DNA from 2 places in the Sphingomonas sp. LR55 genome. Region 1 is predicted to be linked to the other one. Evidence: riboswitches for the same ligand, from Rfam matches in the RefSeq annotation. Region 1 holds a riboswitch; the other holds the start of a gene.
What was found. A riboswitch is a leader RNA that binds a small molecule or an ion and turns the genes downstream of it on or off. The one in region 1 is predicted to bind thiamine pyrophosphate.

Region 1 (5,263 bases):
TCTCAGCCTGCTGCACGATTGATGCTCTGGATCGGATCCGTGTGCTTGCCGATGCACACAGCGCGATGACGGCAACGTTAAGCGATCCGAGACTTTAACAGCGCGACGAAACGGTCGAGCCGACACGGCGCCGCACAGCCCGGAACCGCGAGCGGTGTCGCGATGACCTCTGGGCGCAGCGCACGGATCGCCGCGAGCGACTGTACGCGGTAGTACAGGCGGACGAACCGTTCGCCCGATCGTGGATCGCGCAACCGTTCGATCACCATCGCACCGCCCGGAGCGACGTCGTTGCGAGCAAAGCCGGGGGCATCGAGCGCAACGTGCAGCGCGGCGGCCAGTGCGGTGACGTTGGTATCGTGGCCGACCATCACATCGAGACGCGGCGCGCGAGCGGCGGTCAGCGTATCGATGATCCGATGGCCAAGCGGCGAAGCCTGGTGCGCCGCCATATAGGGTGACCGCGTGAACACGTCGAACAGCGCGGCATGAAGGGCGCCGAGCCGCGCGATCGTCGCGGGATCGGCGCGTCCCCATCCAACCGCACGACGCGGCATGCCCTCGGAGTCTTCCAGCAGGAGGACCTGCGCGATACCCGACGCCGCCCGGATCGGCCCGGATAGTTCGATCCCACGGCGATCGGTCGACGCGACCAGCGACGGCGGGTCGACCGGGCTGCATGCGCCATGACCGCATCCCAGCACGGTCTCGAGCAACGCAAGGGCTGGGCGGTGACGCGCGACCAGCGCGGCCATCCCACCGGTGAAGCGGTCGATCGCGGCGATTGCCTGGCTGGGGCTAAAGGCGGTCGCGTCGGCGGCCAGCGGTTCGAAGATCGGATCAGTCCGATCTTCGGCAAGGTGGCCTACGGTCAATCGACAATCGGGCGCGAACCCCTGCGCATACGCCTCTCCACTGGCGATCGTCCGGCTGGCCGTGTTGGTCCAGATCCGAACCGTAGCTGCGGCTGGACACCGCGTGAGCGCGAGCGACGCGAGCCAGCGACGATCATGGCGCGCAAGCAACTCGATTGCGGAGGCACCGTGCGGTGTCAGCTGGCCTTCGGGAACGGGCCAGTTCGGCCAGGGCTGGGCGGTGCGTGTCGTCACCGGCACTTCGCCCGAGAGCGGCGCGCGGACGCCGTGCCGCATCACCATCACGACTCGTTCGAGGCGCAAGACTCTGGGAACCGGGTGTGCCTGGGTCATGGTCGGTATGGCCGACAGCAGGGCGAGCGCCGTACAAAAATTGGACAACGAGGGACGAATAGCACGCATCGAGGGAGTCCTGGTTTGACATGAGACGGCAGCCGCCGATCGCGCTGTACGCGCACCCCTTTTCACTGGCGTGACATCATCCTCGTCTCTTTCAGGGCCGATCCCGATACGGCGAGCCGCACCCGATGACGATCGGATGGGAACATACCCCGGCCGCTGGGCGCATACCGCGATAGCGCTTTCCAACACTCGCCCAACCACCTAAGCGACAGACATCCCCGGGGGGCCGCTGATGCGCGGTTGAGAGGTGGGCTGCAGCCCATGACCCGCTGAACCTGATCCGGCTTATACCGGCGTAGGGAGGGTCTGCGGCTGGCCCGTCGTCCCTCCGATTGGAGTGGACGTGACGTTTTTCAGTGCTGGTTTTATTGTGACTTCCGCCGGGCGCGAGCGGCGGCTTTTGGGGCGGGTCGCGTTGACCCTGTCGGCGACCCTCGCCGCATCGTCGGCCGGGGCGCAAGTCGCACCCGATCCAGTCGAACCGGCCGAGATTCGCGTCGTCGGCAAACAGGATCCTGCCGGTCTGCTCCCTGACCAGAGCGTGCCGCGCGCGCAGAGCGCGATCTCCGCCGACTTCATCGTCAAGCAGGCGCCGACGCTCAACGCGTTCCAGTTGGTGACGTTGCTGCCCGGCGCGAACGTCGCGTCGAGCGATCCGTACGGCCTGTCGACGAGCTCCAGCCTGACGTTGCGCGGTCTCGGCCAGGACGAGATCGGCGTGCTGATGGAGGGCGCGCCGCAGAACGACATCGGCTATTATTACGCCTATCCGTCGCAGTTCGCTGACCCCGAGAATCTGAAGCGCATCTCGCTCGCGCAAGGCTCGGTCGATATCGATTCCCCGACGCTTGGCGGGGCAGGCGGGCTATTGTCGCTCGCGCTCGACGATCCGAAGACGCGGCCCGGCGCGCTCGTCGACCTGTCGCTCGGCAGCTACGCGGCGCGGCGGGGGTTCTTCCGTGTCGATAGCGGTACGATCGGCAATACCGGGCTGAAGGCGTTCCTGTCCTATTCGAACACGCGCGGACAATTGGCGGGGTGCGGGCTACGACACGCGCCAGCACATCGACGCGAAGATCCTGAACGAATGGGGTGCCGGCAACCGTGCCAGCCTCGCGCTGTCGTATAATGATGCGAACTCGTCGAGCTATCCGAGCCCGACGCTGGCCGAGTGGACCGCGCAGGGGCGCGGCTTCAACTACGATCGGCGCTACACGGCGGGGAACACCAACTATTGGCGGCTGTACCGCGCGCCGTTCCGCAACCTCTACGCCTCCGCGCCGGTGCATCTGGCGCTGACCGACCGGCTTGCGCTCGACACCACCACCTATCTCCAGTTCGGCTATGGCAACTCGCCCTACGGGACGCAGCTGACCACCGAAGGCAATTTCCTCGGGATTGAGCAACTGGCCCAGCCGATCGCGCTGCCCGGTGCGGTCGACGGCGTCGCAACCGTGCTCGGCAATTATACCGGCGACCAGATGCGGGTCGGCAACGTCAGCAAGCTGACCTTCAAGACCGGCGCGCACACGCTCACCGCCGGACTCTGGTTCGATTACGGCACCGACCGCGTCACGCAGTCGTACACGTCGATCGACGCCGAAGGGCAGCCGGTCGACCGCTGGGGATACCGTGCAAAGGCGATCCGTACCGCCGATGGCCGCCTGCTCGCCTATGAGAACCAGCGGACCGTGACGGTAACGAAGGGCTTCTTCCTCGCCGACAGCATCGCGCTGACGCCGCGGCTGACGATCGATGCCGGGTTCAAGGGTGTGAACGTGCTGCGCAACGGCCGCAATTATCTACCCGGACCGCAGGACACGGTGCGCAACGACAGCTTCGCCGCATTGCCGCGCGCCGCGATCCACTACCGGATCGACGATCGCCAACAGCTGTTCGCCAACATCACCACCAACTTCCGCACGCCCAACGAGTTCACGCTCTACAACAGCTATTACGGTGGGGAAGTCGTCGTCCAGGGCACCAACGCGCTGAAGAACGAATATTCGGTCTCGGAGGAGATCGGCTATCGCTTCATCGGCGAGCAGCTCTCCGCCTCGGTGACGGGCTTCCACTACAAGTTCCGCAACCGTCAACTCGCCACCGTGATCGACCAGGGCGGCGCACAGGTGAATGCGACGCTCAACGCCGGCGGCCAGACCTCGTACGGGGTGGACGCGGAGATCGACTACCGCCCGGTCGCAGGCGTCAGCCTGTACCTCTCGGGCGAGTATCTGCACGCGCGGATCGACGACGATCTGCCAGTCGGCGCGGACTTCCTTCCGACCAGGGGCAAGCATGCGGTGTCGAGCCCGACCGTCCAGTTCGGCGCCGGCGGGATCTACGACGACGGCCGGTTCTTCGGCAGCGTCGCGTCGAAATATATCGGCCGGCAATATGCGAGCTTCATGAACGACGAAGCGATCAAGGGCTATGCGACGCTCGACCTGTCGGTCGGCATGCACCTGGCGGACTGGCTCGACGGCAAGCGCACCGACCTGCGCGTTAACGCGATCAACGTCACCGATCCGCACGTCCTCGCCGGCGTCCAGTCGGTGAGCACCAACGCGCAGGACACGATCGGCCGCAACGGCACGGTCATCGCCGGCGCGTCGCCCGCTTATTATGTCGGCAGCGGCGCGGCGGTCATGGCGACGATCTCGCGGGCGTTCTGAGGTGGCGACGCAGCCCGCGCATCTCGTCCACGGCATGGGGACCGCGATGGAGGCGCCTACCTGGCCCGCCATCACCGCCGACGAGGCCGAGGCGGTGCTCGTTCTCTTTCCGGGCGTGGGCCGGATGACAGGGCTGCACTGGCATTCTCCCCGGCCGTTTTCCGCCGCGACCTTGGTGCACACGACGAACGGCGTGTTCCTGTTGAAGCGCCACCATCACCGCGTTCGCACGGTCGATGGGCTCGCCGAGGAACACGCGTTCATCGCGCACCTCGCTGGCGGGGGCGTATCGGTGCCTGAGGTGATGGCGACCGCGGACGGTGCGACGGCGGTGGCGAGCGGCGCCTGGTCGTACGAACTGCACCGCGCGGCGCCGGGTGTGGACCTGTACCGCGACAGCCTGTCCTGGACGCCGTTCGCCTCGCGCGCGCATGCCCAGGCGGCAGGGGTGGCGCTCGCGACGCTGCACGAAGCGGCGCGGAGTTTCACTGCCACGGCGCGCCGCCTGCAGCCGTTGGTCGCAAGCTTTACGATCCTGCCCGCCGCCGATCCGATCGCCGCGGCCGAAGCCTATATTGCTGCTCGCCCCGCTCTGGCCGCGTTCTTGAACGTCAAGCCTTGGCGACGCGAACTCGGGCAGCTCTTTGAAAGCTTGGGGCAGGGGCTCGCGCCGTTGCTTGCCGACCAAATGCCGTTGTGGACGCACAACGACTGGCACCCGTCCAACCTGCTGTGGGCGAGCGATGGCGGTGTCGAAACCGTGTTCGACTTCGGACTCGCCGATCGCACCTGCGCGGTCCACGATATCGCCATCGCGATCGAGCGCACCGCCGTTCGCTGGCTCGAGCTGGGGCAGGGGACGGACGACATCGGCGATCCGGCGGCAGCACTCGCGCTGCTCGCGGGCTATGCCACGATCGCGCCGCTCGGCCGTACCGACGTTGCGGCGATCGTCCGCCTGTTGCCGCTTGTGCACCTCGAGTTCGCGCTGTCGGAGATCGAGTATTTCGCCGCGGTCGTCGAAGACCCCGCGTCCGCGGCACTGGCCTGGGACGAGTATCTCATCGGTCACGCCGCGTGGTTCCAGTCCGCTCCGGGCCGGGACTTGCTCCGCGCGATCGAAGCCGGAGCGCTTCCTTGATGACCGCGTTCGAGATCGTCGCGGTCGCAGTCAGTGCCGCGGGCATCTGGCTGACCGCCACTCGCCGGATGCTGTGCTGGCCGGTCAACCTCATCGCCTGCGCGCTGTATTTCAAGCTGTTCCTCGACGTCCGGCTCTACGCCGACATGGTTCTGCAAGCGCTGTTCGGG
Region 2 (5,263 bases), 1.4 Mb from region 1:
GACTGCGCGTGCGATCCTTCTGGAAGGGAGCGCCACCTTGGACGGAGACCGTCTTCCTACCCACTCAACACCTCCCCTTGGACCGGTTTGGTGAAGGTCATTGCCACCGGACTTTGAGGTCGGAGGGCATGACAGTCATTGTTCTACGGCGAGTCGAACCGATCGCCAACCATGAATGCCGGCCATTTCCATCCGTTCGTCTCGCGACACCTGCCGAAAGGAGTGAAAAAGCGTCGATTCCTTCCTTCGTCGCTTGATGATCTTCTGGATCGCCTCGATTGCGTCGTTTGCGTAGATCGCTTCGATCGTCGCTCAGCACGAACCAGACCTTCAACCAATAGTGGAACGCTTGCCATACGTTCCCGTTCTGTTCCATAGTGGGCATGGATTGGAGTCGGGTATGGCAAGCACCATCACAGCAGAACGAATCAGCGAATTGATTGCCGAGGCTCCTGCCTGGGCTAAGATCGGTCTGACGATGCCTAACGAACGTCTGCGTGAAGACGCCCAGAGGGAATTGGCGCAACACGTTTACAGCGCTCTTTACCAGCCCATCAACACCGATACCCAGCAGCTTCGGCTACCGCTTTGACGTGGGCAATGTCTGTTTTCGCTCCCTGAACGATTTCAGCCGAGCCAATGCCAACGTGGGATGCGTTTGCGGCTCCTGCGGTCACAAAGGAGTCGTTCATCGGGACCTGTTTGCCCGTTGGGCATTCCCTAAGCGCGTCAACGTCTCGCTGGAGAATCTGCCCGGCTACCTGCGCTGCACCAAGTGCGGAGCAAGGCCGAGTCGCATAGCCCCGACGCCCTTGCCGCCTACGATTCCCAAGTGGGGAACGGACGATTATTTCAAGCGGCTGCAACGTGGCCTACGAGGGTAGAAACGCCCGTAAAACAGCAGGTTACGACGCGTGTAAACTACCGCATGTTTGATTCGCGAAGGCGCCACGCTGGTGCAATCGGCCGCCGATATCCTCGAGCAGATCCGCCCGTTCGACCCGCGCTCGGTCCGCTCACCGATCGACGCCTATGCAAGCTCCCCCGCCGAAGACGCGAGCGACACAGACCGCCGCCGGATCATGGACCTGCTCGGCCCCGTCCCCGTCGCGATCGACGAACTCATCCGCCAGTCGCGCCTAAGCCCCGCAGTCGTCCACACGGTGCTATTAGAACTCGAACTCGCCTGCCGCCTCGACCGCCACGCCGGCGGCCGCGCCAGCCTAGCTCAATGATCCTCCCCCGCCAGGGGGAGGTGGCGCGCAGCGACGCAGGGGGAGGCATGCGAAACATCCGCTCCGTGTCCTCCCCCTCCGTCTGGCAAACGCCAGCCACCTCCCCCTGGCGGGAGAGGATCGCACCGTGTCTGCGATCACTCCGCCGGCAGATAGATCTCGCTGCCTTTCGCGCGGAATTTCTCGCTCATGTCGGCCATGCCCTTCTCCGCGTCGCTGCCGGTCGCGAAGATCGCCCGCTCTGCGTCCCCCGCATTGACATCCGCCGCTAGGAACGTATCCGCCGGCGCGTTCTGCTTGGCGGCAAAGTCGCGGACCTCCTGCGTGATCTTCATCGAGCAGAATTTAGGGCCGCACATCGAGCAGAAATGCGCGGTCTTGGCACCCTCTGCCGGCAACGTCTGGTCGTGATAGGATTCCGCCGTGTCGGGATCGAGCGACAGGTTGAACTGATCGCGCCAGCGAAACTCGAAGCGCGCACGTGACAGCGCATCGTCGCGCATCTGCGCCGCCGGATGCCCCTTCGCCAGATCCGCCGCGTGGGCGGCCAGCTTGTACGTGACCACGCCGACCTTCACGTCGTCGCGATCCGGCAAGCCGAGGTGCTCCTTCGCCGTGACGTAGCAAAGCATCGCAGTGCCGTACCAGCCGATCATCGCGGCGCCGATGCCGCTGGTGATGTGGTCGTAGCCGGGGGCTATGTCGGTGGTGAGTGGTCCTAGAGTGTAGAACGGTGCCTCGCCACACACCTCAAGCTGCTTGTCCATGTTCTCCTTGATCTTGTGCATCGGCACGTGGCCGGGGCCTTCGATCATGACCTGGACGTCGCTCTTCCACGCGCGGTGGGTGAGTTCGCCGAGCGTGAAAAGTTCGCTGAACTGCGCTTCGTCGTTGGCGTCGGCGATGCTGCCGGGCCGGAGGCCGTCGCCGAGCGAATAGGCGATGTCGTACGCCTTCATGATCTCGGTGATCTCGTCGAAGCGCTCGTAGAGGAAGCTCTCCTTGTGGTGGCTGAGGCACCATTTCGCCATGATCGAGCCGCCGCGAGAGACGATGCCGGTGACGCGTTTGGCGGTCATCGGGATGTAGGCGAGGCGAACGCCGGCGTGGATCGTGAAGTAGTCGACGCCCTGTTCGGCCTGCTCGATGAGCGTGTCGCGGAAGATCTCCCAGGTGAGGTCCTCGGCGACGCCGCCGACCTTTTCGAGCGCCTGGTAGATGGGGACGGTGCCGATCGGTACCGGCGAGTTGCGGAGGATCCATTCGCGGGTGTCGTGGATGTTGCGGCCGGTGCTGAGGTCCATCACGGTGTCCGCGCCCCAGCGGATCGACCAGACGAGCTTGTCGACTTCGGCGGCGACGTTGCTGGCGACCGCGGAGTTGCCGATGTTGGCGTTGATCTTGACGAGGAAGTTGCGGCCGATCGCCATCGGTTCGGATTCGGGGTGGTTGATGTTGTTGGGGATGATCGCGCGGCCGCGGGCGATTTCATCGCGGACGAACTCGGGGGTTACGAAGTCGGGGATGCTTGCGCCGAAGGACTCGCCGTCGCGCTTGTACTCCTTCAGCATCGCGCGGCCGAGGTTCTCTCGCGTGGCGACATATTCCATTTCGGGGGTGATGATGCCTCGGCGGGCGTAGTGCATCTGGCTGACGTTCTGGCCTGCCTTCGCACGCAAGGGCCGCTTGATGCTGCCGGGGAATTGGGGGACGCCGCCTGAGCGGTCTGGGCCCAACTGCCCGTTGTCCTCGGGGCGGATTTCACGCGCGTCGTAGCTCTCGACGTCGCCGCGAGCCTCGATCCACCTGCGGCGGAGTTGGGGGAGGCCGGCGTTGATGTCGATTGTCGCGCGTGGGTCCGTGTAGGGGCCGCTGGTGTCGTAGACGCGTAAGGGGGGCTCGGAGCAGCTTGGGTCGAGGACGATTTCGCGCATGGCGACGCGGACGTCGGGGCTGGTGGGGACCGCGACGTGGATTTTCCGGGAGCCTCGGATCGGGCCGGTGGTTACGCCGATATCTGCTGTCGGGGTGCGTGCTTCGAAATCGGCCATGCGCTTGCTCCTACGGGTCTCGGAGCAAGGACTGCGGTTCTGTGGCGACCGCTCCCTCCCTCCGCCGGTATCAACCGGATCAGGTTCAGCGGGTCGAAGGCTCCTGCCTTCCTCTCAAGCGCGGATAAAGCGCTCCCCGGGGTGGGGTGAGCATAGGGGGGTTGGGGTGGGGTGCAATGGGGAATTTGGGGGTGCGAGGTGCGCGAGGGAAGTGCGCGTGGGTCTCGGTTGGGCATCCTGCCGATCGAAGTTCACCGCCCCGGCGGAGGCCGGGGCCCAGTTGGGGGACGGCGGTAACGATCGGCGATCCTCCATTATTTCCACCTTTCCAACTGGGCCCCGGCCTCCGCCGGGGTGGTAGCGGGGTGGGTGGTGAGTTTTAATAGCCAGCGCACGTTCGCTGAAACGAGAAAAGGCCGCTGCCCGGTTTGGGGCAGCGGCCTTTTCCACGTGCATACGCGATCGCGTCCCCCTCCCCGTTCGTGCTGAGCGTAGTCGAAGCACCTGCGTTTGGGGCTTACCCTTCGACTTCGCTCAGGGCGAACGGGAGGTGGAGGGTGCTTCTACTTAAAAGCGGAACGACACGGTGCCGCGCAGCGAGTGCCAGCGGAACTGGTCGTCGCTGCGGCGGAAGGCCGTGCCCGCGGTGTTGGGGGCGAGCACGAACGGGTTGTTCGCGAGCAGAACCGGGCTGCCGGTGATCGCGCTGCCAGCGGTGACGAGGACGCGGGCGTCGTCGTCCTTGTACTGGTGGTAGGTGTATTCCATGCCGATCGAGATGTTCTTGGTCAGCTTCTGCTCGATGCCGCCGCCGCCGACATAGCCCCAGCGCTTGTCCGAGCCGGTGGCTGCGAACGCGTTGGCGGTGTTGGTGGTGAAAAACAGGTTGTCGATCTTGGCATAGCCGGCGCCGCCGGTGGCGTAGAACAGCGTGTTGCGCGCGGCGAGACCGGCGCGGAGGCGCGCCGAACCTTCCCACTTCAGCTTGCGCGCCATCGTGTAGCTGGCGGGCGTGGTCGAAAAGGCGGCGACGCTGTCGGTGATCTCGGACTTGCCGAATTCGCCGACGATGCCGACCACGAACGCGCCGCGCTGTACGTCGAAGCCTGCACGGCCGTAATACGACCAGCCGTCGTCGTCGTTGCGGCAACCATAGGCGGGCACCGCGGTGCGGGCCGAGCCGTTGCAGAAGCCCGGCGAGAAGGCATTGGCGCCGGTGATGGTGTTGACGCTGTCGCTGAAATTGCCGTCGTTGTTGCGATCGAACAGGATCGACGAGCCGATGTCGTTGCCCTGGACGTCATAGCCGCCGGCGGCGCCGATATAGACGCCCGAGAACGGCTTGCTGTCGCGGTCGGTGGTCATGTCCTGCGCGGCGGCCGGAACGGCAAAAATGCCCGCGGCGGCGAGGCCGGCGAGCATGGTGAGCTTCGTGAAGTTGGTCATGGTCGTTCCCCAAACGAGGGGCCGCGACGCTCCCGATGAGCGCCGCGACCCGGATTTTCCTGTTTCAGTTCGTGACGACGATCACGCGTTGGCGCCGCTCGTGCGCAGCGAATCGAGGCGGTTGTTGGTCCCGTTGGGGAAGAAGCCGCCACCGATCTTCGCAGTGGGCGTCAGGTAGACGATGTTGTGCACCTGAGCGACCGAGCGGCTGTAGGCGAGGCCGTTGGCGTCGGTCGGCACGATGTTCGAGATCGTCGGATCCGACCCGGTGATGCCCTGATCGTCGTCGCCGATCACGCCCGTCGTCGTGTTGGTGACGGTGCCGTCGAGGCTGTCGCGCGCGTCGCTGATCTGGTTGGCGGCAGTGATGAGCGACGGAATCGGGTTCGGCGTCTGCAGACCCTTGCGGTACAGGATCGTGCGGATCAGCCCTGCGTGATACGCCTCTGCCGCGAGGATGCCGGCGGCCGCCTCGAGATAGGTCTTGTTGGCGATCAGCGGTGCTGCGCCCTTGTAGGCCGACACGCCGAC

Region 2: linked by a shared signal. The riboswitch ahead of thiC (phosphomethylpyrimidine synthase ThiC) and the one ahead of QP181_RS06865 (TonB-dependent receptor) in region 1 are both predicted to bind thiamine pyrophosphate.

The regions. Positions count from the first base shown of each region.
Region 1 is NZ_JASPFO010000001.1:1,465,382-1,470,644, reverse strand. It holds gene QP181_RS06870 (histidine-type phosphatase) at 78-1,178, opposite strand; TPP riboswitch at 1,487-1,596, shown strand; partial or broken gene QP181_RS06865 (TonB-dependent receptor) at 1,648-3,952, shown strand; gene QP181_RS06860 (phosphotransferase enzyme family protein) at 3,954-5,093, shown strand; gene pnuC (nicotinamide riboside transporter PnuC) at 5,093-5,263, shown strand, end outside.
Region 2 is NZ_JASPFO010000001.1:2,833,084-2,838,346, forward strand. It holds gene QP181_RS13555 (DUF6771 family protein) at 401-592, shown strand; partial or broken gene QP181_RS13560 (DprA-like winged helix domain-containing protein) at 933-1,235, shown strand; gene thiC (phosphomethylpyrimidine synthase ThiC) at 1,373-3,286, opposite strand; TPP riboswitch at 3,326-3,435, opposite strand; gene QP181_RS13570 (outer membrane protein) at 3,854-4,732, opposite strand; gene QP181_RS13575 (ferritin-like domain-containing protein) at 4,814-5,263, opposite strand, start outside.